Regions from separate parts of the Bacillus sp. JK62 genome, predicted to be linked through region 3. Evidence: riboswitches for the same ligand, from Rfam matches in the RefSeq annotation. Region 3 holds a riboswitch; each other region holds the start of a gene.
What was found. A riboswitch is a leader RNA that binds a small molecule or an ion and turns the genes downstream of it on or off. The one in region 3 is predicted to bind S-adenosylmethionine.
Positions count from the first base shown of each region.

Region 1: linked by a shared signal. The riboswitch ahead of ACWJJ4_RS14625 (2-hydroxyacid dehydrogenase) and the one ahead of ACWJJ4_RS10655 (bifunctional homocysteine S-methyltransferase/methylenetetrahydrofolate reductase) in region 3 are both predicted to bind S-adenosylmethionine.
Region 2: linked by a shared signal. The riboswitch ahead of metN (methionine ABC transporter ATP-binding protein MetN) and the one ahead of ACWJJ4_RS10655 (bifunctional homocysteine S-methyltransferase/methylenetetrahydrofolate reductase) in region 3 are both predicted to bind S-adenosylmethionine.
Region 4: linked by a shared signal. The riboswitch ahead of metE (5-methyltetrahydropteroyltriglutamate--homocysteine S-methyltransferase) and the one ahead of ACWJJ4_RS10655 (bifunctional homocysteine S-methyltransferase/methylenetetrahydrofolate reductase) in region 3 are both predicted to bind S-adenosylmethionine.

Region 1 is NZ_JBSJQA010000006.1:148,243-155,673, reverse strand. Features, by position in the region: gene ACWJJ4_RS14635 (RbtT/DalT/CsbX family MFS transporter) at 1-827, opposite strand, end outside; gene ACWJJ4_RS14630 (FGGY-family carbohydrate kinase) at 875-2,341, opposite strand; gene ACWJJ4_RS14625 (2-hydroxyacid dehydrogenase) at 2,334-3,350, opposite strand; SAM riboswitch class I at 3,472-3,564, opposite strand; gene ACWJJ4_RS14620 (molybdopterin oxidoreductase family protein) at 3,711-5,774, shown strand; gene ACWJJ4_RS14615 (MarR family winged helix-turn-helix transcriptional regulator) at 6,419-6,997, shown strand; gene ACWJJ4_RS14610 (hypothetical protein) at 6,990-7,271, shown strand.
Region 2 is NZ_JBSJQA010000001.1:841,900-849,330, forward strand. Features, by position in the region: gene ACWJJ4_RS04180 (arsenate reductase family protein) at 83-439, shown strand; gene gcvH (glycine cleavage system protein GcvH) at 499-882, shown strand; gene ACWJJ4_RS04190 (YusG family protein) at 937-1,173, shown strand; gene ACWJJ4_RS04195 (toprim domain-containing protein) at 1,243-1,608, shown strand; gene ACWJJ4_RS04200 (thioredoxin family protein) at 1,611-1,931, shown strand; gene ACWJJ4_RS04205 (SCP2 sterol-binding domain-containing protein) at 2,028-2,378, shown strand; SAM riboswitch class I at 2,489-2,595, shown strand; gene metN (methionine ABC transporter ATP-binding protein MetN) at 2,701-3,726, shown strand; gene ACWJJ4_RS04215 (methionine ABC transporter permease) at 3,719-4,387, shown strand; gene metQ (methionine ABC transporter substrate-binding lipoprotein MetQ) at 4,401-5,216, shown strand; gene ACWJJ4_RS04225 (carboxymuconolactone decarboxylase family protein) at 5,308-5,685, shown strand; gene ACWJJ4_RS04230 (hypothetical protein) at 5,878-6,030, shown strand; gene sufC (Fe-S cluster assembly ATPase SufC) at 6,207-6,992, shown strand; gene sufD (Fe-S cluster assembly protein SufD) at 7,010-7,431, shown strand, end outside.
Region 3 is NZ_JBSJQA010000003.1:212,815-220,245, reverse strand. Features, by position in the region: gene ACWJJ4_RS10675 (methyl-accepting chemotaxis protein) at 56-1,705, opposite strand; gene ACWJJ4_RS10670 (BMP family lipoprotein) at 1,702-2,679, opposite strand; gene ACWJJ4_RS10665 (CvfB family protein) at 2,851-3,747, opposite strand; gene ACWJJ4_RS10660 (YajQ family cyclic di-GMP-binding protein) at 3,847-4,338, shown strand; SAM riboswitch class I at 4,439-4,561, shown strand; gene ACWJJ4_RS10655 (bifunctional homocysteine S-methyltransferase/methylenetetrahydrofolate reductase) at 4,651-6,492, shown strand; gene ACWJJ4_RS10650 (GNAT family N-acetyltransferase) at 6,574-7,014, shown strand; gene ACWJJ4_RS10645 (pentapeptide repeat-containing protein) at 7,213-7,431, shown strand, end outside.
Region 4 is NZ_JBSJQA010000004.1:111,075-118,505, reverse strand. Features, by position in the region: gene ACWJJ4_RS11785 (energy-coupling factor transporter transmembrane component T family protein) at 1-416, shown strand, start outside; gene ACWJJ4_RS11780 (STAS domain-containing protein) at 462-1,295, opposite strand; gene ACWJJ4_RS11775 (S8 family peptidase) at 1,515-2,474, shown strand; SAM riboswitch class I at 2,614-2,768, shown strand; gene metE (5-methyltetrahydropteroyltriglutamate--homocysteine S-methyltransferase) at 2,852-5,140, shown strand; gene yeiL (transcriptional regulator YeiL) at 5,189-5,860, opposite strand; gene ACWJJ4_RS11760 (MFS transporter) at 5,942-7,126, shown strand; gene ACWJJ4_RS11755 (BclA C-terminal domain-containing protein) at 7,366-7,431, shown strand, end outside.

The DNA of each region.
Region 1 (7,431 bases), on a different contig from region 3:
ACTGCGCCGAATATTAAGTTAAAGACGATATTTCCGAGAAAGATCGTTCCCCAAATTTGCAGCCATACATTTGTAGAAATGCCGTGCTGCGCCATATGCATCGGGAGGAATACCGGAAATCCGTATGTTCCGATGCTGTTAATGATCCGAATGATCCCCCCAGAGAGCACGCGCGGATTTTCAGCAAGGATGGTGATTCCCTTCATTAATTCCTGCGCCTTTTCCCGCTTATCTGCCTTTTTCTTTTCAAAGCGGTCCCTATTTAAAATCAAAGCAAAAAACGCGCCGAGGCATACCCAGAAAATTGAACTCCACAGCGTATTCAAATAGCCGAAGGATTTGATAGCCCAGCTTGAATACCAAGCACCGAATACAAACATCCCGCAGCAATATGCAATCCAGAACCAGCCGACCGCCGTACTGAGCCTGTTTTTCGGCGAACGGTAAATCACCCATGTCAAAAATGAATAGGCAAACAGCGGGTAACCCAGCCCTTTAATAAAATACGTGACATACATCACCGGCAAATTAAGATTCTCAAATCCGTATGCGATAAACGCGGCTGTTCCGATGACGTAAAACAACAGCCCCATAAACATCGTCCGCTTTGCGCCGAAGGCTTCGAGGCAGACCCCTGAAAACCACGACGCCACAGCAAGAGAAATACCGTAAACCGTAAACAGGGATGCTGATTGCTGTACCGTCAAGCCGTTTTCAACTAAAAACGGGCTGAGCCAGCCTTGTTCAAGGCCGTCCCCCATCATAAACAGCACGACCCCTAAAAATCCCCAGGCGAGCTGTTTTGGAATTCCTATTTTATTAAGCATTTTTGTTCCTCCTCAGCAATCTTTCATGTTGTCATCTCATCCCCAAGTCAGGCTTTCACCGCCGGTTGAAAATGAGTAAATAATTTTTGCGTATGTTTCCATTCTTCATATAGGAAGAGATCCGTCTGATCCGCTTCCGGCTCAATTATCTTTGTGCGGGTCGAAAGCTCTGCTTTCACACCGAGAGCTTCGTTGCAAATCATCACCGCTCCCATTGCGGATGCCTGGCTGAACCCCTCTCTCTTGTAGATTTTCTTTTGAAGAAGGTTAGCAAGAAACTGCGTCAAAGCATCACTTTGGAAACCGCCGCCGCACACCTTCACATAATCTTGTGAAAAGGAAGCCGCCTCTGTTAACGCCTCATAGTTCCATTTGATTGAAAAAGCGATTTCCAGCAGTGCGGCTTTAACAAAATGGGCTCTGCTTAAGTTTTGGGACAGCGGAGCGTCAAATATAAATCCGCCTTTTGCCAGTGCGTTTTTCTCAGGCGATAAATAGGAGCCTAACGCAGATATACAAGCATGATCATGTTTCGGCAGACTTGCGATTTCCCGTTCCATGACGCTGTAGGATTCATTCGGATAAAAAATGGATTTTAATTTTTGATAATTGAGTCCTGTTACACCCGGATTCGTTTCAAGAAGCCATTGACCTTCTTCTGTATGGCAATTCAGCCATGCATTCTCTAAACTTTCGGTTCCGGTCTCCGCTGTTATCTTTGTAATCGGCGTCGTTGTGCCGGATACGATGACGATATCTCCCGGCTTTGCATCTGCACTTTTGATGGCAAGCTGTGTGTCTCCCCCGCCTGCAATCACAGGCACTCTTTCAGAAAGACCGAGCACCGCCGCTTTCTTAAACGTTAACATTCCGACAACCGTCCCAGATCGGACGAGTGAAGGAAGAATGGCAGAAGGCACACCGAAGATGTTGCATAATTTCTCTGACCACGCCTTTTTCCTTACGTCAAACAGCAGTGTTTCAGCAGCCTGTGACGGTTCATAGCTTAAAATTCCGCTCAGCTCAAATGTCACCCAGTCACTGATGCTTGTGATGCACTTCACTTCTTTCCATAAAGACGGCTGTCTGGCTTTTAATCCGACAAATTTCATGGCGGAAAATAAAGCGCTCGGAAGACGTCCGGTTTGCTGATGCACTTCTTCTTCTGCCTCAATCCCGCCTTCCCATTCACGCCCTCTGTTATCAATGTTGGGCAGACCGAGAAATGCCTTTTTATCTTTATTGATCAAAACGATTCCCTGCCTCTGGCTTGTTGAGGTGATTCCGATTAATGTAATATGAGGGCTCTTGGCAATAGCCTTTCTTGCCATAGCGCTGATTTGCGTCCATAACCCTTCCGGTGAGAAATATCGTCCGTCCGGATAAAGCGGATCCGTCACATATTCGATGTCTTCCCTTTCAAGCGCGGTCACTTCGCCGCCGGCAGTCACGACCGCGACTCGCGCATTCCCAGTCCCGATGTCAAATACAAGGTAGCCTTTTTGTTCAGCCATTACAGCCTCCTCCTTCCGTTTCAAGTTCTCTTTTGTTATAAAGTTCACGTATTGTATAGGTTTGATCTTGTTTCCATTTGAAAAGCGCTTCATTTAAAATCTTCACATGATGATCTTCCACTTCAAATGTTGCGCCCGCTAAATGGGGAGTCGCTAACACATTCGGCAAAGAGATCAATTCATAATCAGAAGATTCAGGCGGTTCATGATAAAACACGTCAAGGATCGCTCCCTTAATCCGCCGTTCTTTCAGCACCCGCAGCAGCTCTTCCCTGTCTGTAACCGCCGCTCTTGACGTATTGACAAAAACAGCTTCCTGTTTCATCAATTGAAAGTGCCGGGCGCCGATAAGGCCGATGGTTTCTTCTGTGCGCGGCAAGTGAACGGAAACAATATCACTTTCAGAAAATACCCGTTCAATCGTCGTTTTTTCATACTCCCGGTTTTCATGACGGACAAATGGATCATAGTAAAGCACTTTGCAATCAAAAGCGGCCAATAGCCGGGCGATTCTCTGTCCGACAGCGCCGAAACCGATAAGGCCGACTGTTTTCCCCGTCAGCTCATTTCCTCTGAATTTGACGTAAGCCTGCAAATAATCACCATTCCACTTCCCGTCCTTCAGCCACTGATGGGAAGAATACGTATGACGCAAAAATGAAATCACATTTCCGATAAACATTTCAGCAACGGCCTGGGCATTGCGGGCCGGTGTAAAGAAAACGGGGATTTTTCTTTTAGTCGCCGCCGCAATATCCACATTAGACGGCATTCCTCTGCAGACACCGATAAAAGCGGAATCCGGCAATATGTCAATAACACGCTCAGACACCTCATCAAGTTCGGTAATAAGCCCCGACGCGTTTGTCTCTTGAATCATTCGGATCAATTCATCTTCCCGATAGGCCCGGCCGTGCTTCTTCCACGGCCGGTGCACAGTCCGGCCGAACAGCTCAGTCAGCTCCTTCAGCCCCTCGTCGTGATATGGCGCGGTAATTAAAACCGTCATGGTACAAAACATCCTTTTCACATAAATTTTTCCATAAAAAAATCTCTTTCCTCAAAGAAGGAAAGAGATTCATATACCGTCTTTATCCGCTTGAAGCGCACAAATATGTATAGACCATTCTTTCCTATCTTTCAAGCATACGCTTGCTGGAATTGGCACAATAAATGTTGCCGAGGTTTCATAGGGCCAGTCCCTCCACCTCTCTGGATAGAAAATAAAATGATGAAATTGTCAGGCTGTTTAAAAGAATAAACTCATCATAGAAAAGTCTTTCCATGATGTCAACACTTTTTTCTGAATTGACGTTCGATTTTGAAATGTTATAATGCTTACAATATAAACAAAGAGGAGAAATGGGCTATGAATTCTGCTGCAACACAGCCGAACGGGGTCTTTAAGTCGGTGTGCTCCCTAGACTGTCCCGATCAATGCGGCTTGCTTGTGACAAAAAAAGACGGAAAAATCGTTAACATTCAGGGAGACCCCGATCACCCGGTCACATCAGGGAATATTTGCAACAAAGTCAGACACATGGCTGAGCGTATTTATGATGAGAAGCGCGTAACCGTTCCGTTAAAACGGATCGGTAAAAAAGGTGAAGCCGCGTTTGCGCCTATTTCCTGGGAGGAAGCGATCAATACGATCAGTTCGCGCTGGAAAGAGCTTATTGCCGAAGAAGGAGCGGAAAGCATTCTTCCGTACAGCTTTTACGGCAATATGGGAAAACTGGCGGCAGAGGGAATGGACCGCCGTTTTTTCCATCGTCTCGGAGCGAGTCATCTCGAACGGACGATCTGCAGCAAAGCCGGATCTGAAGGCTATAACTATACAATGGGTGAAGGAGCGGGTACTGATCCGGAGGAGACCATACATGCAAAGCTCTTTATTTTTTGGGGGATCAATGCCGTCAGCACGAATATGCACCAAATCATGATTGCTCAAAAAGCCCGGAAAAAAGGGGCTAAAATTGTCGTTATCGATGTACATAAGAATCAAACCGGCCGGCTTGCCGATTGGTTTATTCCCATTCGCCCCGGCACAGATGCCGCACTCGCCCTCGGTATCATGCATGTCTTATTCGACGAAAACCTTCACGATGAAGCATTTCTCACAGAATACACCGAAGGCAGTGAAGAATTAAAAGCGCATGTTAAACACTATGATCCGGAAACGGTTTCTGCTATTACAGGCGTTAAAGCCGACGATATCAGACGCCTTGCGAGAATGTACGGGGAAACCTCCCCTTCCCTTATCAGGATTGGAAACGGCATTCAGCACCATGACAATGGCGGAATGATCGTCCGCACCGTCGCCTGCCTTCCGGCTGTTACAGGACAGTGGCTCAACACCGGAGGAGGCGCAATCAAGCACAACAGCGCGGTATTAAACTATAACAGACAAGCGCTCCAGCGGCCTGATCTGCTTTACGGCCGGAAGCCGCGATCATTTAATATGAACAGGCTCGGAAGCGTTCTTTTAGAAACAAAACCGCCCGTGCGCTCCCTGTTTATTTACGGTACGAATCCCGCAGTGGTTGCGCCGGAAGCGAATAAAGTCAGAAAAGGCCTGCTGCGGGAGGATTTATTTACAGTCGTTCACGATTTATTTTTAACGGAAACCGCCAAATATGCGGATATCGTGCTCCCTGCTTCATCCGCTTTTGAAAACACGGATTTTTACACGTCTTACTGGCATCATTTTATTCAGCTGCAAAAACCGGTGATCGAACCCTACGGGGACAGCAAATCGAATACGGAAGTGTTCCGTCTGCTTGCCGGAGCAATGGGATTTACCGAGCAGGAGCTTCAGGATTCCGATGAAGAATTAATCAGACAGGCGCTGGACTTTCCCGACAATCCGTATATCGAGGATATTGATTACGAAGCGCTCTCACGCCATTCCTTCATGAAAGCCAAACGGAAAAAACCGCTTTTTCCGGGAAAGCTCAAGACACCGAGCGGAAGAATTGAATTATATTCGGAAAAGATGAAACAGGACGGTTATCCGGCGCTGCCGACACACATCCCTCTTGAGAGCGATGACGATTTTCCGCTTTTATTTGTCCCGGGACCGAATCATAATTTTTTAAATTCGACATTTTCAAATAACGAAAAACACGTAAAACTGGAAAAAGCGCCAAAACTTTTTATTCATACAGAAGATGCTGTACGCCGGAACATAGAAGACGGAGAAACCGTTAGAGTTTGGAATCACCGCGGAGAGTGCGAATTGACTGTTTCGGTCGGCGAACAGGTGCTTCCCGGCGTTGCGGTGAGCCAAGGTCTTTGGGCCGATATGGATGATAAAAAACAGCTCGTCAATTCACTCACGCCCGATCGGCTGGCGGATATGGGCGGAGGCGCTGTTTTCTTCTCCGGAAAGGTGCAGGTGGAAAAGCTCAGCAATCAAAACCGTCCGCAATAAACGCCCGGCGGTTTTGCTGAAGGCTGAATCCTTCGGCCGGCTTCACCGTATAAAAAATGATAACGTTTATTGGAGGTTTGGATATATGACATTCCGCATATCACGAGAAACGGAAAGCGGTATGTGCAGAAGACGGCATTAAGAGGATGGCTGACTTCCATGCTGGAAAAAGAATAACAGCTGCTATGAAAAGCGGGAAGAGTTTTTCTCTTCCCGTTCATTAAGATTTGCCGCCCTGCCTCTCTTCAACCCCAAACATACGACAGATATCGTTCTTACGTAACGAAACATCCCCTTCTTTAGATTTCAAATAAAACCCTTTCATATATAACCGTATGACTTCCTCATATGTAAGCTCATGACGAAGGAGCGCCATTAAACGCCCGTCTTTTTCATCTTGTTTATTGAACCATTCATACCGTTATGACCAGTTCACTTTCTGCATGTCAAACACCTTCTCACTTTGAATTAATGCCCTTTTCGCATTTATTATACTTATTTCCCCTTTTGTAAACACTCCGACTGCCTGTAACATTTTTGAAAACAGCCGTACCCGTCCCTATTAGTCACCATGTTGACTTATTTCCCTTTGTGATGTATATTGTAATTGTCAACATGGTGACAATTTAGTTGGGAGATAATTTATGGATATTAAATTACTAATGAAGGAACTGCATTTTATGCAACAAAGTTACGCATCATTATTTTCGGTTGTCAATAAGGTGCAGACTCGGGGGGACGAATACTTAGAAATGTTGACTTCCCGACAGCACATGACTCTTATTGCTATTGCCCATTTACCGACGGAAGATACCACACTTATGAATATCGCTAAAAAGCTGGGCACAACAAAACAAACCGCTAACAAATTAATTTCAAGCCTCGCGAAAAAAGGATATGTTCACACGGTGCCAAGCAAACTGGATAAACGTGCAATCAATATTGAGATTACCCCTGAAGGAAAAAAAGCGTTAATTTCCTGTTCAGAAAGATCCACCTATTTTTTAGCGGATATGTTTCATGAGTTCACAACTGAAGAAGTTGAAACATTCTGGAGGCTATTGCAAAAACTTTATCGTTTTGATGGTGAAGAACAGGATGGTTTTGAAGAAAAAGCACATTTGAAAGTTGAAGACCAGGCACGATTCATCTCAGATGACTATGAAGAAAAAATCATGGCTGAATTTTCAAAACGGAGATATGGGAGTGCAGACGATGAATAATATGCTTTATCGAAAAGTAAAAGAAACAGAGGATAAGATGAAGGAAAAATGCTATGAGCTGAAAGATAAAATTGATCAATTTATTTCTCATGCTAAATATAAAATTCATAGCAACCGTAAACTGGACCGAGCCGGCAATTATATATCAATTGCCATTGGACTCTTTATCCTAACTGCCTCATGGCTGACCGGAACACAATGGCTGCTTTGGATAGGCGCGGCGAGTATTTTGAGTAATGCCTGTTTGCTCATTATAAAGCCTGTTAAAAATTGAAAATCTGAAAAAAGCTCTCTAAAAGAGAGCTTTCTTTTATTAATCGTCCCAGTCCTCATCTTCTTCCCAGTTTTCTTTCATCTCATGAAGTCTTTCATAAAAGAACTTTATAAGGCAGAATTAAGTTCTTTATAGCCACCGAATTCACTCCAAATAACAA
Region 2 (7,431 bases), on a different contig from region 3:
CGCTTTTTCATGAAGCAACGTTATAGGTTTTTACAAGTGATTGTGTTAAAATAACGACGATCATTTACAAGGGGTGAAGAAGATGTCGTTAAATTTTTACTGGTACCCTAAATGCGGAACGTGCCGTAATGCGAAAAAATGGCTGGAAGACCGCGGTAAGGAAATAAACGAAATACATATCGCGGAGGAAACTCCGTCGAAAGAAGAAGTTAAAGACCTCTATGAAAAGAGCGGTCTTGAGCTGAAAAAGTTTTTCAACACGAGCGGAATGAAATACCGCGAGCTGAACTTAAAGGAAAAACTGTATCATATGTCAGAGGATGAACAGCTCGAACTTCTGGCATCAGACGGTATGCTCCTGAAACGCCCGATTACGACAGACGGCGAAAAAGTCACTGTCGGCTTTAAAGAAGACCAATTCGAAAAATATTGGATGTAATGCCAGGTTCAAAGAATTATGGTATCTTCTTATTATAAGAAAAAAATGGAGGGATTTAGATGAGCACACCGAAAGATATGCGTTATTCCAAAGAGCACGAATGGGTCAAAGTTGAGGACGGAAAAGCCCGTATCGGGATTACACATTTCGCGCAAGCCGAACTTGGCGACATCGTATTTGTCGAGCTTCCGGAAGTCGGCGCCGAAATTAAAGCGGACGAGCCATTCGGCAGCGTGGAATCCGTCAAAACCGTATCCGAACTGTACGCACCGATTAACGGAACGGTGACGGAAGTGAACGAAGACCTTGATGACAGTCCTGAATTCGTAAACGAGTCTCCGTATGAAAAAGCGTGGATGATCGTCGTGGAACCGGCTGATGCTGAAGAAATCGAAAACCTCATGACTTCTGAGCAATATGACGAAATGACACAGGAAGACTGATCGGATAGCAAAGGGGCCATTTGGACACTCTATCTGTAACGGGAGGTGTCTAAAATGGCTTTTGATAAACAAAAGGTCGATGTGACGGAGAACGTCACGGGCCGCTTTCAAAACGGCCGGTTTTCCTTGTTTCATGAAAATGAAGCCATCGGCGAGATGACAGGCATGGACCAGTACGAGCTCAAACAGGGCTTTTCATTTGAAAATCAAAAATTTTATAAAACAGCCGATGTCATAAACGGCAGCGATCCGAAATATGTCGATTGCGATTATGAGAATGGCTGGTGTTAACAGTTGGCGGTGAATTTCACTGCCTTCTTTTTCAATCTGACGCTAAAACAATCGGCAGGTGACGCGCTTATGTACAACGGAGATGAAAAGGTCATTATCGTAGAAGGAAAATCTGATAAAATCAAAGTCAGGGAAGTGCTCATCGAACCCGCGGAAATCGTCTGTACAAACGGGACGATCGGCCAAACCGAACTGGAAGATTTGGCGGACCGCCTGTTTGACAGAGACGTCTATATTTTAACGGACGCAGATGACTCCGGAGAAAAACTAAGAAAACAGCTGAAACGGGAGCTTCCCGAAGCGCGACATATTTATATAGACAGAACATACAGGCAAGTCGAGTCGTGCCCGGGCCATCATCTCGCATCTGTGCTGATCAGAGCCGGCTTTGATGCTGACACTGTATTTTTGAAAAAGAACGACCTGAGGTGGTAATCATGAAAGAACTCCAAGAAAATGAACTCGAATCGATTCAGGATGACGTTTATCTCCTGTATTTGTACACCCCGTTTTGCGGCACATGCCAGCTGGCGTCCAAAATGCTTACTGTCGTCGAAGAAATGCTGCCCGGCGCCGCCTTCTATAAAAACAACGTGAATTATTCCCCCGCATTCGCCAAAGCCTATCAGATTGAAAGCGTTCCGTGCTTTTTGCTGTTTAAAGGCGGAGAGCTTGTTGAGAAAGGATACGCCTTCCGCTCCGTTTCCTATTTATATGAGCTGATTAAACAAAAAACATCGCAAACGTTCCCGATGTGACAATATTTACAGGAAAATGTCGTGCGGTTTATAAAGGGTTCTGTCCGTTAAAAAGAGAAAGTGTATGTATGGCCATTAAAACGGGAGGTTATACGAGTGGAGAAAATAGAAGTTTCAGAGAATGACGGACAGCATCTGTTTTTGAAACCGCTATTAAACGCCTCAACGCTGCTGATTACATTCCAAGGAGAAACAGAAGCCTTAACGGTCTCAATTAACGGACAGGGAGAAATGAGAAAAACGTCGGCTTCAAAGGAAAAATCTAATTTGACCTTTTACGGAAACCAGACGGAAATCATCCATCTCCTGCATGGTGATGTCTCTTTGCAAAAGCTTATCCAAAGCGGAAAACTCAAAGTGAAAGGATCATTCAGAGCCCTGCTGAAGCTGGAGGCCATCCTCTGGCTGACAAACGGATTTTTTCAGGCGATCAGTAAACGGCCGTAACTGCCAATCTACTATGTGACAATAGCTTCCAATATTTATTTTATTGACTTTTTATCATTCGCCGTGCTATTCTACAGTAAGAATTTCCGGACGAAAATACGATATGTTTTCTCTTATCAAGAGAGGTGGAGGGAAGTGCCCTATGAAGCCCGGCAACCATCAACAATGTTGAAATGGTGCCAATTCACTCGAAGCGGTCTGCTTTGAAAGATGAGAGAAAGGCCTTTTTCAATAAGCCTTTCTGCTCATTTTTGCAGAAAGGCTTTTCTTTTGCGGAGAAACCCGGAAGATTTCTTAGAATAGTGTAAGGCGGGTGATTGCTTTGATCCATCTTCAAAATGTTTCAAAAATTTACAAAGCGAAGCATGGGGATGTCAATGCTGTCCAAGATGTCACTCTTGATATCAAAAAGGGCGAAATATTTGGAATTATAGGATATAGCGGAGCTGGTAAAAGTTCCTTAATCCGTCTCCTGAACGGCCTTGAAAAGCCGACGTCGGGAACCGTGGAAGTCGCGGGGACGGAATTAAATAAAGTAAGCAGCCGCGGGCTGAGAAAAGCGCGCCAGGAAATCAGCATGATCTTCCAGCATTTTAACCTTTTGTGGTCGCGCACCGTCCGGGAGAACATTATGTTCCCGCTGGAAATCGCCGGCGTGAAAAAAAGTGAACGGGTCCGCCGCGCTGATGAATTGATTAAACTGGTCGGATTAGAGGGGAAAGAAAAATCTTATCCGTCGCAGCTGAGCGGCGGTCAAAAGCAGCGTGTCGGCATCGCCCGGGCGCTCGCCAATAATCCGAAAGTCCTTCTGTGCGATGAAGCGACATCAGCGCTCGATCCGCAGACGACCGATTCAATTTTGGATCTTTTATCCGATATAAATGACAGACTCGGTCTGACGATCGTGCTCATTACCCATGAAATGCACGTCATCCGAAAAATCTGCAACAGAGTCGCCGTCATGGAAAACGGGAAAGTCGTTGAAGAAGGCGAAGTACTCCAAGTTTTCAGAAACCCGCGCGAACCGATGACCAAGCGTTTCGTTCAGCAGGTGACAGAACCGGAGGAGACGAAAGAAACCATCCAGCATTTTCTGCAGGAAACAGCGACAGGGAAAACGATTCAGCTTTCATTTGTCGGGCAGGCCGCCGAGCAGCCCCTCATTACGGAAATGATCCGAAACTTTGATGTGGACGTTAATATTCTGCAGGGGAAAATTTCACAGACGAAGGACGGAGCCTACGGTTCATTATTCATTCATATTGACGGTCAGGAAAAAGAAGTAGAAAACGTGATCCGGTTCATCAAAGACAAACAGGTAGAAGCAGAGGTGATCACAAATGTTTGAAAAATGGTTCCCGAACGTTGATATAACCGAGCTGTGGACGGCCACATATGAGACCCTTTATATGACGGTCATCGCTTTAGTTTTTTCATTTATCATCGGAGCGATTCTCGGTCTTCTGCTCTTTTTAACGGGCAAGGGAAGCTTATGGGAAAATAAAATCATTAACACCGTGATTGCGGCGGTCGTTAATATTTTCAGGTCTATTCCGTTTCTTATTTTAATTATTCTGCTTCTCGGCTTTACTAAGATTTTGGTCGGATCGATTTTAGGACCGAATGCCGCATTGCCGGCGCTGATTATCGGCTCCGCGCCGTTTTACGCCCGTCTTGCGGAAATTGCGCTCCGGGAAGTCGATAAAGGAGTCATCGAAGCTGCCAGATCAATGGGAGCAAAGACATCGACGATTATCTTCAAAGTGCTGATTCCTGAATCAATGCCTGCGTTAATTTCAGGCATCACCGTGACGGCCATCGCCCTGATCGGATCTACCGCCATTGCCGGCGCCATCGGTTCAGGCGGACTCGGAAACCTTGCATATGTAGAAGGCTACCAGTCCAATAATACGGATGTAACGTTTGTAGCGACAGTATTTATACTCATCATCGTCTTTATCATTCAGATTATCGGTGATGTAATTACAAATATAATAGACAAAAGATAAGGGAGGATTTACATTGAAAAAGATTGTATTAAGTGCGCTGCTGCTTGTGTTCGCGGGAGTTTTAGCCGCCTGCGGATCAAACGGCTCGAATAAAAAGGAAATCGTTGTCGCCGCGACAAAAACACCGCATGCTGAAATCTTAAAAGAAGCGGAACCGCTCTTGAAGGAAAAAGGCTACACATTAAAAGTAAAAGTGCTGAACGATTACAAAATGTACAACAAAGCGTTAGCTGATAATGAAGTGGATGCGAACTACTTCCAGCACGTTCCTTACCTTGAACAGGAAATGAAAGAAAATAAAGATTACAAACTCGTGAATGCCGGAGCCGTTCACCTTGAGCCATTCGGAATTTACACGAAAAAATACAAATCGCTGAAAGACCTGCCTAAAGGCGCGACCATCATCATGACTAACAATGTCGCTGAACAAGGCCGTATGCTGGCGATGCTTGAAAAAGCCGGACTGATCACACTTGATCCGAAGGTAAAAACGATTGAAGCGACGACGAAAAACATTACGAAAAACCCGAAAAACCTGACATTCAAAAAAATCGCCCCTGAATTAACGGCGAAAGCATATAATGAAGAAGAAGGCGATGCAGTCTTCATTAACGTCAACTATGCGATTCAAAACAAACTGAATCCGTTAAAAGATGCGATTCAAGTGGAATCAACGAAAAACAACCCGTACGCAAACATCATCGCCGTACGCAAAGGTGACGAAAAATCAGAGAAAATCAAAGCGCTTATGGAAGTGCTTCACTCTAAGAAAATCAAAGACTTTATTGAGAAAAAATACGACGGAGCCGTGCTTCCCGTATCTGAATAAAGCGAAAACCCCGGATGAATCATCCGGGGTTTTTTTCGGGTATTAATCGGAGAACTGTCCATAATAAAAAGGAAGGTTAACGATTGGAGGAATGGCAGTGGCTCAATACCAGGATAACGGAAAAAGCGTGCATGACGCATTGAAACAATATAAAGAAGGTTTAGGCATATTCGAGCAAAAAATGCCGATGATGGGGCGGAAGTTTAATGAATTTACTGAGCAGTGTTTCTCAGCGGATTCATTAACTGAAAAAGAGAAACAATTAATCGCTCTGGGCATCAGCATCAGCGCTCAAGATGAATTTTGCATGATTTATCATACGAAGGGCTGCCTTGACCAAGGGGCCACAGAAGAAAACATCCTTGAGGTCATCAGCGTCGCGGCGGCATTCGGGGGCGGCGCGGCTCTCAGTCAGGGAGTGACCCTCGTGCAGCAGTGTATTCAGGAATTCGGACATACGACGCATTAGAATGAGCAATCGTGTGAATACCGTTTTTCAGATAAAGCGAGCGCCGGTTTCCGGCACATTCGAAAGGATTCAGGGGCACACCCTCTTTGGCCGGAGCAGCGGATCATTGTTACAATAGAAACAAATATATGAAGGGATTGATTCATTATCTGCACCAGCCACGAGAGACTGGACCTTGACTATACGCCTGAAATGGAAAAAGCGATGCAGAAGTCACACGGCATCGGCTACGAGGAATACGGACGGCGTCTTTCAAAAAGGATGGAAGTCGAACGGCAGAGGGAGCTTGAATATCAAAAAAGCAAGTTCCTCGCAGCGCAGCTTAATGAGAAAATCGGTCAGTAAAAAAGGGTGGATTTCCGCCCTTTTTCTGTTTCAAACAGCTTTAATTACGCCTTGATCTTTGATAAACTTTAGGAATGTTCCGGGTAATATAAAAAGTTGTATTTACTTTTCATTTGTTATAAAATTAGAATGAGAATAAATTGAGAATAATGATTATATATTTTGGAGGTATAGATATGGCTGCTTCAACATTAACGATCAAGGATCTTCACGTTGAAATCGAAGGAAAAGAGATCTTAAAAGGTGTAAACCTTGAAATAAAAGGCGGCGAATTCCACGCTGTCATGGGGCCGAACGGTACCGGTAAATCCACGCTCTCAGCAGCGATTATGGGACACCCGAAATACGAAGTTACAAAAGGCAGCATCACGCTTGACGGCAAAGATGTACTGGAAATGGAAGTGGACGAGCGCGCTCAGGCGGGTCTTTTCCTTGCGATGCAGTACCCAAGCGAAATCAGCGGTGTGACAAATGCCGATTTCCTTCGCTCTGCGATTAACGCACGCCGTGAAGAAGGCGATGAAATTTCTCTTATGAAATTCATCCGCAAAATGGACGAAAACATGGAGTTCCTTGAAATGGACCCTGAAATGGCGCAGCGTTACCTGAACGAAGGTTTCTCAGGCGGGGAGAAAAAACGCAACGAAATCCTTCAGCTTATGATGATCGAGCCGAAAATCGCCATTCTTGACGAGATCGATTCAGGTCTTGATATCGATGCGCTTAAAGTCGTTTCTAAAGGAATCAACAAAATGCGCAGCGAAAACTTCGGCTGCTTAATGATCACTCACTACCAGCGCCTTCTGAACTACATCACGCCTGATGTCGTTCACGTTATGATGCAGGGACGCGTAGTGAAATCCGGCGGCGCGGAGCTTGCACAGCGCCTTGAAGCGGAAGGTTATGACTGGATTAAACAAGAACTAGGCATTGAAGACGAAACTGTAGGCCAAGAAGCGTAAGCGTTAGGGGGATAATCATGACATTGGAAACGAAACTATCCGTAGATCAGGAATATGTCAAAGGCTTTTCCGAAAAGCATCAAGAACCTGCCTGGCTGAAAAACCTGCGCTTACAGGCTCTTGAAAAAGCTGAAGATCTGCCGCTGCCTAAGCCTGATAAAACAAAAATCACAAATTGGAACTTTACAAAGTTCAACAAGCATACAGTAGAAAACGCGCCGCTTGCTTCTTTAGAAGATTTAGCTGATGAAGCAAAAGCGCTGATCGATATCGAAAACGAAGACAAAACGTTATATGTGCAGCGTGATCAAACGCCTGCTTTCCTTTCTCTTTCCAAAGAACTGAAAGACAAAGGCGTCATTTTCACGGACATCTTAACGGCTGCCCGTGAGCACAGCGACCTCGTTGAGAAATACTTCATGAAAGACGGCGTAAAGGT
Region 3 (7,431 bases):
AAACAGCCCTCTTGTCTTAGAAGAAAGAGGGCTGTTTTTTGCGCACGGATGTCCGTTACAAAGTAAACCGGCGGACCTGATCGTTTAACCGCTCTGTCAGGCTCACCAGATTATTGACGCTTTCCGCCATTTTATGAAAAGAAGACAGCTGCTCAAGCGCGGAGGCAGAAATCTCTTCGCTTCCTGCAGCCGTTTCCTGAACGACGGCGCTGATGCTTTCGGCATGATGCAGCACTTGCTCACCAAGCTGTTTCGATTCGATGATCCGTCCGTCCAATTGAGTAAGCTCCGCCTTAATATGGGCGGCTTTTTGTTCAATATGGGCGAATGATTCTGACGTTTTCTCCATCAGCTCCTGCTGTCTGTCCGCTAAAGCGACGCCGGTCGTGACAGCTCCGGTAATGGATGTGATGCCGTCTTCAATTTGCTTTACCATATCGAAAATCTGCGCGGTCGCTTTGGCTGATCCGTCTGCGAGCTTCCTTATCTCCTCGGCAACGACGGCAAATCCTTTTCCGGCCTCGCCTGCTCTGGCCGCCTCGATTGCGGCGTTTAAGGACAGCAGATTGGTCTGGTTCGCAATGTCGGAAACGGTCTGCGCCATCATACTGATGCCTGCCGCATGCTCTATGAAGAGATCGGCGGCTTCGGAAATCTCTTTTGATGTCTCATTGCTTTTATCAATGGCTTGCTTGGTCTCGGCTAAAGCACCTCGCCCCGCAGCCACCGCAGCAATCGTCTCTTCGCTGCTTCTCGTCGTTTGTTTTGAACGTTCGGCGTTCGCCTTTGAATGATCATCCATTTGTTCAATGAATTGCACCGCATGCTGCAGATCTTCTGAAATGGTTTGGGAGCCTTGCGCCATTTCTTCCGTCGATACGGACACCTGCTCGGTCATGTCCTTCAGCGTCTGGTTTTCCTTCGTCAAACCTTCCGCAAAAGTCTCGACTTCACGGCCGACTTCTCCGATCGCCTGAATTAAGGTGCGGAGCTGTTCAGCCATCATTCCGAATGAGTCATTCAGCTCTTTCAGTTCGTCCTTCCCTTTATAATCAAGCATTTCAACAGCAAGGTTCCCTCCTGCAATACGGCGGGCATTTTCAGCCATGCGGCGGATCGGCCCTGCAATTCTCTTCGTCAGCCTGATGGAAGATATGACGGTGACGGCAAGTATCACGATGGTCAGCACGGCTGCGCTGTAAACGATAAACTGAATCTGGTCAGCCGTCTGCTTCTGCATGTCTTCATAGTGATCCCGGCTTTTCAGATTCAGCATATAAATATCATTCAGGAGACCGTTGATGCGGGCCGCCGTCCTTGTCGCTTCAGCCGGGCTTTTCGAATCAAGGGCAGCGTCCGCCTCCGCCTGCCATGATTCGTATTTTTTGGCGAGTTTGTCATAAGCGGCTTTGTCCGCATCGTCCCTCATCGTTTTTTTGAGCGCCGCCAGTTTGTCTGAGCTGCTTTTCATATAGCTTCGTACATCTTCTTTCTGGGCGTCTGCGAGCGTATAGGAATAGCCGGTGATGCTTTCTTTTAACGTATTAAGGTCAGCTTTTGCTTCCTGGACGTTTAACAGCGTGTCCACTTCATCTTCATTTGAAGCCTGAATCTTCATCATGTTTACGATGGTAAAGCCGATGACGGCGGCGAAGCAAATCATCGTAACGGCTGCGTTAACGAGCAGCCTTGTCCGTAATGTCACTTCAGATCGCCTCCTTTTTCAATCAGACTGTTTTTCATATCCGTGATCTTTTTCGTCAGCCCGCCTGCGTTTTTGACAACTCTGATCTTGGCTAAGTCCATGCCGTTTTCCTTCAGTCCGTAAACGATCTCACCGCTTTTGATCTCCTTGTTGTCTTTTAAATCTTTCGCCAATTCATAGATGACATGGTCGACGTTTTTCACTAAAGAAGAGATAACGGCGTGCTCGGCGGTGTAATATTGATCGCTGTCAACACCGATGGCGTATACTTTTCGCGCCTCCGCTTCTTTCAGTGCGCCGACACCCGTGAAGCCGGCCGCCGTAAACAGGACATCGGCTTTTTTTCGGATCATGTTTTGGGCGATGCGCTTCCCGAGCTTATCATCATCAAACGTACCGCTGATTTCCGACAGCACGCGGATGTTCGGTTTGACTGATTCCGCGCCTTTCAGATAGCCTTTCTTAAACCGTTTAATGACATCGGCATCTGAACCGCCGATAAATCCGATCGTGCCGGTTTTGCTCGTCATAGCCGCCAGCGCTCCGGCTAAGAAGCTTCCTTCATCCTCTTTAAACGTGACGGAGGTGACATTATCCAGGTCTGATACGGAATCAATCAGCACAAACCGCTGCTTCGGATATTTTTTGGCGACCTTTTCTAAATCCGCCTGCATGCTGTAACCGAGCCCCACAACAACATCATTGCCTTCCCGGACAAGCTGGGTCAGTCCTTTTTCGTACGTACCGGTGTCTTTTATTTCTCTGTAATCAAATGTGATGCCGAGCTCGTCTCTTGCTTTCATCAAACCTTGAAAGCCTGAATCATTAAATGATTGGTCGCCGAGGCCGTTGTCTGTCAGCATGATGCCGATTGTTTTCGTTTTTTCGGCCGCCGTCTCCTCGGATTTGCCGGCACATCCCGCCGTGCTGAGCGCAAGCAGCAGTACAGCCGCAAATATCGCCATTTTTCTCATTGAAACTCTCCTTTTGTTTTTTTCTATAGTTATATATCGGTTCGGATGTCAGAATATTTTATTTCAATAAAATATGTATGTTCGGCAGGTTGATAAACAAATGAGGGATATAGGAGCTTTTGAGAAAATAAAAAACACCGGTTTTGGTTCACCGATGTTTTTGCAGAAAATTTATTGTTTTTCGTATGTCCAGCCGTCTTTCTGATACACTTTGCCGTTTTTCATCAGGTGCCCGAGCGCCCGCTTAAAGGCGGCTTTGCTTAAATGAAATCGTTCGCGGATATCGTCAGGATCGCTTTTGTCTCCGTAAGGCATCGCGCCGTTTCTTGATCTCAGATAGGTCAGAATCTCCTCCGCGTCAACCGAAAGCGCATCCTGCTTTCTCGGCAGCAGGGACATGTTGACGGAGCCGTCTTCCTTCACCTCGATGACACGCCCCGTCACGCGGCTGCCGAGTCTCGGCTCTTCTTTTCTTTCTGAAGGGTGAATAAACGCGCGGATGCCTTCATCGGTTATCAGAAAAGAGCCTGATGCGATCAGTCTGTACACCGTGCCTGTCAGGTCTTTATTCATGACGTCTTCCTCTGCATCCGTAAATAATTCACTGATGATATCCTCAGGCGCCGGCTTGGCAAACATGCGTCCGCGGCTTGTCACCTTCAGCATGCAATACAGTCTGTCGCCTTTTTGCGGCCAGACGGATTTGTACGGAGGCAGGTGCTCCGTTGCGACGAGCGCGTCTTTTGACAGACCGACGTCGACGAATACGCCCATATCCTCCACAGCGTCCGTCACTTCCACCCATCCGTAGTCATAAAAGCTGATAAGCGGCTTTTTCATCGTCGCCGCGAGTCTTTCCTGATGATCGACGTAAATAAATACGTCCACTTCATCTCTGTCTTCAATATCCTCTGTAATTTCACTGTTATGTAAAAGAACCGTATCCTCGCCGTCGGTTAAAAAATAACCGAAATCGGTTTGGTGATCTATACTAAGCGTGAGCTGCTGCCCTGGTCTCATGTTATCGTCCTTCCTGATTCGCCCGTATGAGGCTGATGTTTTTCTCATTTTTTCCAATATGCATAAATTCATGCTTTATGCTGTTGGACATTTCTCTTTATTCTACTATAATCAACTCATAAGTGAAATGTTATAGGAGGTTTTCTCATGGCAAAAGAAAGTTCTTTTGATATTGTATCCAAAGTTGAATTTCCCGAAGTGCAGAATGCGATTCAGATGACGCTGAAAGAAATCGGCACGCGCTATGACTTTAAAGGATCGAAAAGCGATGTAACTTTAGAAAAGGAAGAACTTGTCCTGATTTCTGATGACGAGTTTAAACTGAATCAGCTCAAAGATGTGCTGAGCGGCAAGCTGATCAAACGGGACGTGCCGACGAAAAACATTGAATACGGTAAAATCGAAAATGCCTCAGGGGGCACGGTGCGCCAGCGCGCGAAGCTTGTACAGGGCATTGATAAAGACAACGCCAAAAAAATCAACGCTGTGATTAAAAACTCCGGCTTGAAGGTCAAGTCACAGATTCAGGACGACCAAGTGCGCGTCACCGGAAAAAATAAAGATGATCTGCAGCAGATTATTGCAGCCGTCCGCGGGGCAGACCTGCCGATTGACGTTCAATTTATTAATTTTAGATAAATTATGTGATTCCTATTGATTATTGTCTCTATTTTCGGTAAATTTGGAGAAAGGGATTTTCACAGTTAAGTTTTGGAAACCCATGACAATTATATGAACGTTCTTATCAAGAGAAGCCGAGGGACTGGCCCGACGACGCTTCAGCAACCGGTGTAATGGTTTAACCCAAACCATGACCAAGGTGCTAAATCCAGCAAGCTAAAAACAGCTTGGAAGATAAGAAGAGAGACAAATGATTACAAAGTCTTCTTCTTAAGAAGACTTTTTTTATTTCTCTTTTTTCCTTGCTGAATGTGACGAAGGAGGCAAACAATGGGACTATTACAAGACTTAAAAGAACGGATTTTAATCGGGGACGGCGCGATGGGCACTCTCCTCTATTCCTACGGCATTGACAGATGTTTTGAGGAACTGAACGTATCAAAGCCCGAGGAAATCAAGCGGATACATAAGGCTTACGTCGAAGCCGGGGCAGACATCATCCAGACAAATACGTACGGCGCGAATTTTATTAAGCTCTCAAGATACGGACTTGAGGATGAAACAAAAAAAATCAATCAGGAGGCGGTCAGAATCGCGCGCGCTTCCTCAGACGGCGCTTATGTATTGGGAACGATGGGCGGCATCCGCACCTTTAACAAAAACGCCTACAGCCTGGAGGAGATTAAACGCAGCTTTCGGGAGCAGCTTTATTTATTGCTTCACGAAGAGCCGGACGGTCTGCTCCTGGAAACATACTATGATTTAGAAGAGGCGCGCGAAGTGCTGAAGATAGCGAGAAAAGAAACGGAACTTCCGATTATGCTGAACGTATCCATGCACGAACAGGGCGTGCTGCAGGACGGAACGCCGCTTCGGGAAGCCCTCAGGTCAATTGCCGATCTCGGCGCTGACATAACGGGAATCAATTGCCGGCTCGGCCCGTACCACATGATTGAAGCGCTCACCGAAGTGCCGATTTTCCGTGACGCTTATTTATCGGTCTACCCGAACAGCAGCCTTCCGTCTTTAGAAGAAGGCCGGCTTGTGTATGATACGGACGATGCCTATTTCCGGGAGAGCGCCGTACAGTTCCGCACTCAGGGCGCGCGCATTATCGGCGGCTGCTGCGGTACGACGCCAAACCATATCAGAGCCATGGCTGAAGCGGTCCGCGGACTTTCTCCCGTCACTGATAAAGAAGTGAAAATCAGACGGGAAGAAGAAGTCATCTCCGTCCGGAACGAACGGACCGAGCCGGGTTTAAACGAAATCGCCGCTCAAAAACGGTCAATTATCGTAGAGCTTGACCCGCCGAAAAAATTGAATTTTGACAAATTTCTGCAAGCGGCGGCTGAATTAAAAGAAACCGGCATAGAAGCGCTGACGCTCGCCGACAATTCATTGGCGACACCGCGGATCAGCAATGCCGCCTGCGGTTCATTGCTGAAAGAGCGCCTTGATATCCGTTCTCTCGTTCACATTACATGCAGAGACCGCAACATCATCGGCCTTCAGTCACATTTAATGGGGCTGGATACGCTCGGGCTTACCGACATTTTAGCCATCACGGGTGATCCTTCAAAAATCGGCGACTTTCCGGGGGCTACCTCCGTCTATGATTTAACGTCCTTTGACTTGATCAGGCTGATTAAGCAATTCAACGAGGGCATTTCTTTATCAGGGAAACCGCTCGGCAAGAAAACGAACTTTTCCGTAGCCGGAGCATTTAATCCGAATGTCCGCCATCTTGATAAAGCAGTAAAACGGCTGGAGAAAAAAATCGAGTGCGGAGCTGACTACTTCGTGTCCCAGCCTGTCTACTCGGAGCAGCAGCTCATTGACATTCATCATGAAACGAAACACCTCAAAACACCGGTGTATATCGGAATTATGCCGTTAACGAGCAGCCGCAATGCAGAGTTCATTCATCATGAGATCCCGGGCATTAAGCTGTCAGACAGCATCCGGGAAAAAATGGCGCTCGCCGGCGAAGACAAGCAAAAGCAGAAAGCCGAAGGCCTCGCCATCGCCAAGTCGCTTCTCGACACGGCGTGCGAACTGTTTAACGGAATTTATTTAATCACCCCGTTTCTCCGTTCTGATTTGACATCAGAGCTTGCAGCTTATATTAAGCAAAAGGATGAAAAGCGGGCTGATGTATATTTGCATTGACGCGGAAGAGGCCGCCTGATATGACAGGCGGCTTTTTCATGGTACGATACAGAAAAAGAATCAAACAAAGGAGGATTTTTTATGGTTGAAGTAAAACCCATCACCGCAGAAGACACATACGCCATCAGACACAGCGTGCTGCGCCCCCATCAGACGATTGAGGATTGTAAATATGATCAGGACAGCGTCAAAGGAGCATTTCATCTCGGAGGTTTTTACGACGGGACATTGATCAGCATCGCTTCTTTCTACCCGCAGAACCAGCAGGCTTTACAGGCGGCGCCCGCCTACCAGCTGCGCGGCATGGCAACGCTTGAAGAATACCGGACGCAAAAAGCGGGAAGCACGTTAATCGCCTATGCGGAACGGAAACTGGCAGATATGGGGGCTGCGCTTGTCTGGTGCAACGCCAGATGCCACGTGAAGGGATATTACGAAAAGCTCGGCTGGAAAAGCACGGGCAGCCCCTTTGACATACCCGGCATCGGCCCGCATGTGATCATGTATAAAGAACTCGCCTGAAACAGACAAAAGCCCTTGGGGACATGTCTCTAAGGGTATTACCTTGAATGTCACGTCTGCTTTTATATGCGACACTATTGACGCCCTCCCGCTTTTTTAATACCCTTTGTACATTACGCAACAGCAAGGATGGCAGGCAGAAAGCGATATCTGCCAATTGCCGATTTCAGCTATTATGTTTAGAAAAGGGAGTATGAGATGAATACGATCCAAAAACCGAAAATCCCGAAAGAATTGCCGGTGCTTTCTTTCACTGAAGCGCTTCAGGATGAGGAGCTCAAAGAAGTCATCATTGAAAACGGCATCGTAAACGGCAAACTGGACGGCCTGCGTGCCGAAAAAGTCATTTTCAGAAACATCGTTTTTACGGATATCTCTTTCAGACATATGGAATGTACGGATGTCCTGTTTGACAAA
Region 4 (7,431 bases), on a different contig from region 3:
TGTCGATGATGTTTCTTTTTACAACCGATCCGATTCTGTTCATGCTCAGTCTGATTCAGCAGTGTAAGCTGCCGCCCAAGCTTGCATACGGCGTTATCGCGGGATTCCGGTTTCTCCCTCTTCTGAAAGATGAAATCCTGATCATCCGGCAGGCGCACAGAATCAGGGGTGCGGCGTCTGATTCCGGGCTGAAAGGGAAGCTCTCCGCCTTCAGGCGCTTCACCATTCCGCTATTGGCAGGCGCAATCAGAAAGGCGGAACGCACGGCGATCGCGATGGAATCTAAAGGCTTTACGGGGAGCCGAAACCGCACGTTTTACAGAACTGTTACTGTGCGCCGCGCCGACTGGTGCTTTTTCCTGCTCGTGCTTCTGTTATTCGGGGCAAGCTGGCTCATTTCATTGTTGTTTATATAAAAACAGGCCGCCGGAGTGATTCGGCAGCCTGTTTTGTTATGTATGTTATTGATGATAATTGAGAGCCTGAGCGAGATTGGACTTGACCGTAATATCTGAGAAATTAATGCCGAGCTGTACGGCGGTTTGAGCGATTTCCGGCCTGATTCCGGATAAAGTGGACGTGACGCCGATCAATTTCAGCGCCTCAATTAATTTAAAAATCTGATGCGCCACCATCGTATCGACAACCACTACACCCGACAGGTCAATTAACAGATGTTCAATCAGCCGTTTTGCACATGTGCTCAGCGTATTTTCAAGAATGAATTTGGCGCGCTCCGTGTCAATATCGCCGACAAGCGGCAGCAGCGCCGTCCGTTTGCTCAGCGTGATAACCGGCGAGCTTAACTCCAAAATCATTTCTCTTTGCGCATTCAGCTGCATTTTTGAGTTATGCTCAGCATGATCGACAAACGTGTAAATCGTAAAATCAAATACTTGCGTAATTAAATTCTCCCATTTCTTCCTTTCTCCCTGAGCAAACGAAGATTCATGTTTATCGGCAAACGCATCATAATAACTGATGTATAGTCTCCGGTTTCTCATGAATTCACGGACCACATACTGGACGGGAGTATCCAGATGCTTCTGGTCTTTCGCAAGCTCAATCACCCACCGCTCGAACTCTTCTAAAAATTCTTTTTCCGGCATGATATACATTTTATTAATATGCCGGTAAAATTCTTTATCCTGCTCCGTCAGTTCTTCTGTGATGACGGGATTTGTCAAAGAATAAATCGAATTCGGATCCGAATCTTCCATCGTTTCGATCCACTCTTTCGCAATTTGATCCACTTGTTCTGAAAAATAGCTGTATAACGCTTCATTTATCTTCATCTCTCTTCTCCTTTCCCATTTCCAATTATAGCGTCAGCGGGTCATGAATGAAAATGAAAGCTGTCAAACTATCCATTTATTTGAAATTTTTTAGTCCGATAGATTACGCCTTTTTTATGAAAATGCTTCAAATGACTCTTTCCGGCCGGCATGCTCTGCCATAAAATAGTAGCAACACCCTTGTATCCACTCGCAAGCATAAAAAAGGAGGGCTTTTTTATGAATGGTGAAATGCATTTGATTCCTTATGTCACGGATGAACAGATCATGGATGTGAACGAGCTTCCTGAGGGGATTAAAGTGATTAAGGCGCCAGAGTTGTGGGCAAAAGGGTTTAAAGGCAAGGATATTAAAATCGCGGTGCTTGACACAGGCTGCGACATCAATCATCCTGATTTGAAAGACCGGATTGTCGGCGGGAAAAACTTCACCGATGATGACGGAGGCAAAGAAGACGTGATTTCCGATTACAACGGACACGGGACACACGTTTCCGGAACGATTGCAGCCAATGATTCAAACGGCGGAATTTCGGGTGTCGCGCCGGAAGCAAGCCTTTTAATCGTTAAAGTTCTCGGCGGGAAAAACGGCAGCGGCAAATACGAATGGATTATTAACGGCATCAACTACGCCGTTGAACAAAAGGCGGACATTATTTCCATGTCACTCGGCGGGCCAAGCGATGTGCCTGAACTGAAAGAAGCGGTCACAAATGCGGTAAAAAGCGGTGTTCTGGTCGTTTGCGCGGCAGGAAACGAAGGCGACGGAGACGAGCGTACAGAGGAACTGTCGTATCCGGCCGCTTACAACGAAGTGATCGCAGTCGGATCAGTCTCAATCGCCCGTAAATCGTCTGAATTTTCAAACGCTAATAAAGAGATTGACCTGGTGGCTCCGGGAGAAAATATTCTCTCCACCCTTCCCAACCATAAATACGGGAAGCTGACGGGCACTTCAATGGCCGCCCCGCATGTGAGCGGAGCGCTTGCCTTAATAAAAGGGCTTGAACAGGACGCGTTTCAGCGGACGCTTTCTGAGGCTGAAGTCTACGCCCAGCTCGTGCGGCGGACCCTTCCTTTGGACATCGCCAAAACATTGGCCGGGAACGGATTTCTGTATTTAGACGCGCCTGAAGTACTGATGGAAAGAGCCGAACAGGCACAGCTGCTGTCTTTCTGATATTTTTCTCGTATAATGATTGATCAGTTTGTCACATCACCAATTTTTAAATTGTGAGATTTTCTATTGACAGTGATCTGAATAAGCTGATAAGATAACCAACAAATGATGTAACTTTTCAAAAAAATTGAAATACTTTCTCTTATCGAGAGTTGGGCGAGGGATTGGCCTTTTGACCCCAACAGCAACCGACCGTAATTCCATTGTGAAATGGGGCGCGTGATTTTTGCGCCGAGACGATTGTCTCATAAGGCACGGTGCTAATTCCATCAGACGTGATCTGAGAGATAAGAGAGGCTTGCATTTTGAAGTTAAAGCCTCTTTCTCTCATGAGAAAGAGGCTTTTTTGTTACATCTCACTTAAAGGAGGAGACTTAATGACAACAATCAAAACTTCGAACCTCGGTTTTCCGAGAATCGGCTTGAACAGAGAATGGAAAAAAGCACTTGAGGCTTATTGGAAAGGAAACACTGATAAAGAAACGTTTCTTAAAAAGCTTGACGGTTTATTCTTATCAGCTGTCAAAACACAGCTTGACCAACATATCGATATCGTGCCGGTCTCTGATTTCACTCATTATGATCATGTGCTTGATACCGCCGTCAGCTTTAACTGGATTCCGGAAAGATTCCGCAGCATCACGGATCCCGTTGATACATACTTTGCGATTGCCCGCGGTGTAAAAGACGCCGTTTCCAGTGAAATGACGAAATGGTTCAATACCAACTACCATTACATCGTTCCTGAATATGACGAAAGCATTGAATTCCGTCTGACGAGAAACAAACAGCTTGACGACTACCGCCGGATCAAAGAAGAATTCGGAGCGGAAACGAAACCTGTCATCGTCGGTCCGTATACATTCGTCACGCTTGCGAAAGGATACGAAGAATCAGAAGCGAAAGCGATTCAAAAACGCCTTGTTCCTCTTTATGTGCAGCTGCTGAAAGAGCTTGAAGCAGAAGGCGTCAAATGGGTTCAGATTGATGAGCCTGCCCTTGTGACAGCTTCTTCTGAAGATGTCCGCGCCGCAAAAGACCTCTATGAATCTATTACAAAAGAGCTTTCAGGACTGAATGTCCTCCTGCAGACATACTTTGATTCAGTTGATGCATATGAAGAACTCGTTTCTTATCCCGTACAGGGAATCGGACTTGATTTCGTGCATGATAAAGGCAGAAACCTTGAGCAATTGAAAAAGCACGGCTTCCCGAAAGATAAAGTGCTGGCAGCCGGTGTGGTCGACGGCCGGAACATTTGGAAAATCGATGTTGAAGAACGCCTTGATGCAGCTTTGGATATCCTCAGCCACGCTGATGTTGAGGAGTTATGGATTCAGCCTTCAAGCAGTCTTCTGCACGTGCCGGTGGCGAAACACCCTGACGAGCATCTTGAAAAGGATTTGCTGAACGGCCTGTCATACGCTAAAGAAAAACTGGCGGAACTCGGCGTCTTAAAAGAAGGGCTTCTGTCCGGAAAAGCGGCCGTCAGTGAGCAGATCGAAGAATCAAAAGCGGCACTTAAGGCTTTAAAAGCATTCGCAACAGGAGCGAACTCAGCTCAAAAAGAAGAGCTGAATCAGCTGACGGAAAAAGATTTCTCCCGTCCGGCAAGCTTTGAAGAACGATTGGCGCTGCAAAATGAATCACTCGGTCTTCCTCTTCTGCCGACGACGACAATCGGAAGCTTCCCTCAATCTGCCGAGGTGCGGAGCGCACGGCAAAAATGGCGCAAAAAAGATTGGACGGATGAACAGTACCAAGCCTTTATTAATGCGGAAACGAAGCGCTGGGTTGACATTCAGGAAGAAATCGGCTTAGACGTGCTCGTTCACGGAGAATTTGAGCGGACGGACATGGTCGAATACTTCGGTGAAAAACTGGCCGGATTCGCCTTTACGAAATATGCATGGGTGCAGTCTTACGGTTCACGCTGCGTACGTCCGCCTGTCATTTTCGGAGATGTCGAATTTATCGAACCGATGACGGTAAAAGATACGGTCTACGCCCAATCGCTGACTGAAAAACACATGAAAGGCATGCTGACGGGACCTGTCACCATCTTAAACTGGTCATTCCCGCGTGTGGATATTTCAAGAAAAGAAATCGCCTTCCAGATCGGGCTTGCCCTCAGAAAAGAAGTAAAAGCGCTTGAAGATGCCGGTATTCAGATTATCCAAGTGGATGAACCCGCGCTCCGCGAAGGACTGCCGTTAAAAACGCAGGATTGGGATGAATATTTAACTTGGGCCGCAGAAGCATTCCGGTTAACGACATCTTCTGTGCGAAACGAGACGCAGATTCATACGCATATGTGTTACAGCAACTTTGAAGATATCGTAGATACGATCAATGATCTTGACGCGGATGTCATTACAATCGAACACAGCAGAAGCCACGGAGGATTTTTAGAGTACCTGAAAGAACATCCTTACGTGAAAGGCCTCGGACTCGGTGTATACGACATTCACAGCCCGCGTGTGCCGGCAACTGAAGAAATCTATCAAATTATTGATGACGCGCTTGAAGTGTGTCCGACTGACCGCTTCTGGGTAAACCCGGACTGCGGACTGAAAACAAGACAGCAGGAAGAAACCGTTGCGGCATTAAAAAATATGGTCGACGCCGCGAAACAGGCACGAAAAAAACAAGCTCAGCTTGTATAATCAAAACAGCCATCCGTAATTTGCGGATGGCTGTTTTTTCTGGGCGTGCTACTTATTCTGCAGCGCTTCTGCAAGTTCATACAATGAATCATACTGCTTCATTTGATAGCCCCGCCCTTCTTTTTGCAAATACCCTTTTTGGCAGAATTGCGTCAGCACATGCAAGAGATGACGGTAAGATACACCCAAATAATCACAGACCGTTACGTGCTTCTCTTTATAAACCCCTTTATAAGCCGTCTGCAAAATAAAATCAGCAAGCCGGTTTTCAAGCGGGAACGCCAGACTTTGTGAATATTTCGAAGCCATAAGCGTTGCCTTAGCACTTAAAAACTTAGCCAGCTCACGCAGGAATTTCGCATCCTGCAGCAATTGCGCGCGGCAGCGGTAAATAGGCAGAGCAAAACAAACAGTTTTCGCTGAGGCTTGAATTCCTTTTGTGTAATACACTTCATGTAATAGTTCCATCTCTCCGATGTAATCATTTTTGTTGATAAAATTAATTAAAGAGACTTTCCCGTTTTGGTGGGTTACATATATTTTCGCTTTTCCTTCAATCACGTAAAACAGGAAGTCAGGTCTCCTGCCCTCTTGAATAATCCATTCGTCCCGCTCATATTCGCGCACTTCCATAAACTCTTCAGCGGGGAAAGAGAATAAATGCGCGATTGAGTGTTTTTCTAACTGATGCCGCTTTTTCTCGCCTTTATAAATTTCCATCGTCCACCCCAAAAATATGAGATATCTCATATTGTCTTTATGTCCTTACATGATAACATGCCAATTAAAGGAGGAACGGGAATGAAAGCATATCGCTGGATGAGTCTGCATTTTTTTAGTTTTTTTATGACATGGGGTGTTTTTCTGCCCTATTGGACGGGATGGATGGTGCATATAAAAGGGGTTTCCGTATCCGAAGCCAGTTTCATTATGAGTCTGGGCCTGGCGGCAAGAGGGATTTCCACATTATTTTTCTTCCCTTATTTATCAGGAAAATTCAGCAGCAAAGCCTTATTAAACGGCGCCAGAATCGGGACGCTTCTCGCACTTTTATGTTATATTCCCGCTGATTCTTTTCAAAGCCTGCTTCTTGTCACATTAGTGCTGCATGTGTTTTACCCGGCTTTAATGCCTGCTTTAGACAGCGCTTGCGGCGTCCTTGTACAGCATAACGAATTAAAGGCTTATGGGACAAGCCGGCAGTGGGGGTCCGCGGGTTTTGTTTCAGCCGGCGTCATCCTGTCCGTCTTTACAGGTATATTCGGAGATCAAGCGATTTTATGGGCACTGCTTTTGGGCGCCCTGATATTCGCATGCCTCAGCTTTATGCATGCGCCAGCTGTTCTTTCAAAACGGCCGGAAACAGACCGTGCAAGAAAAGAGGGCATGTTTGCCTTATTTCGCATCAAATATTTCGGTCTGGTGCTCGCAATCGTTATCTTACTGCAGGCGGCACATGCATCTTACTACAATTACGGTTATCTCTTTTTGCAGGAAATCGATGCGCCCGCATATGCCATCGGAATCATCATCAACATCGCCGTTATCGCGGAGATTATCTTCTTTGCAATCGCTGACCGATACTTTCATCAATTTACGGCAGGCTCTTTGCTCGCCCTGGCGGCGCTTGGTGCTACCGTACGCTGGTTACTCGTATTTGCCTTTCCGCATGTCATCATTTTCTGTATTGCGCAGACGTTGCATGCCTGTTCATTCGCGATGGGACACTATGCATTTATGAAATACTTAATTAAAAATATTTCACCCGCGCAAATCCCGAAAGCCCAAGGCATATATTCAGCGCTTGCTCTCAGCTGGAGCACTGCGGTATTTACTATTTTCGGAGGTTTTTTATATGAAATTGAACCCCGGTATGCCTTTATCGGAATGATTGTTTGTACGATACCGTCCATGCTTCTCGCCCTTTTATACAGAAAACTTGAAATGAAAAAGAGCGTTTTTGCAGGAAACGCACAAGATATATAGCCATCGCTTTATAGACGATCACATGTCCCGCTGTCATTTTGACGATTTGCGAATGCTGTGCGATGTATTTTCTCTATATTTAAAGTATTTCCTTCATATATGATGAAAGTAATGAAGGGAATTCGTTCAGAAACTTGGACAGAATCAGTGAATATAATGATACAGTACTGCTTACGCTCATTTGGGGGAACTTTGTTCGTAATAAAATGATTTTCAGCCAACTCATAAGGAGGGACATTGTGTCACAGCCTAATTTGCCCAATATCACCCCTGTCGTTACACTTTCCAGAGACGATACCATTAAC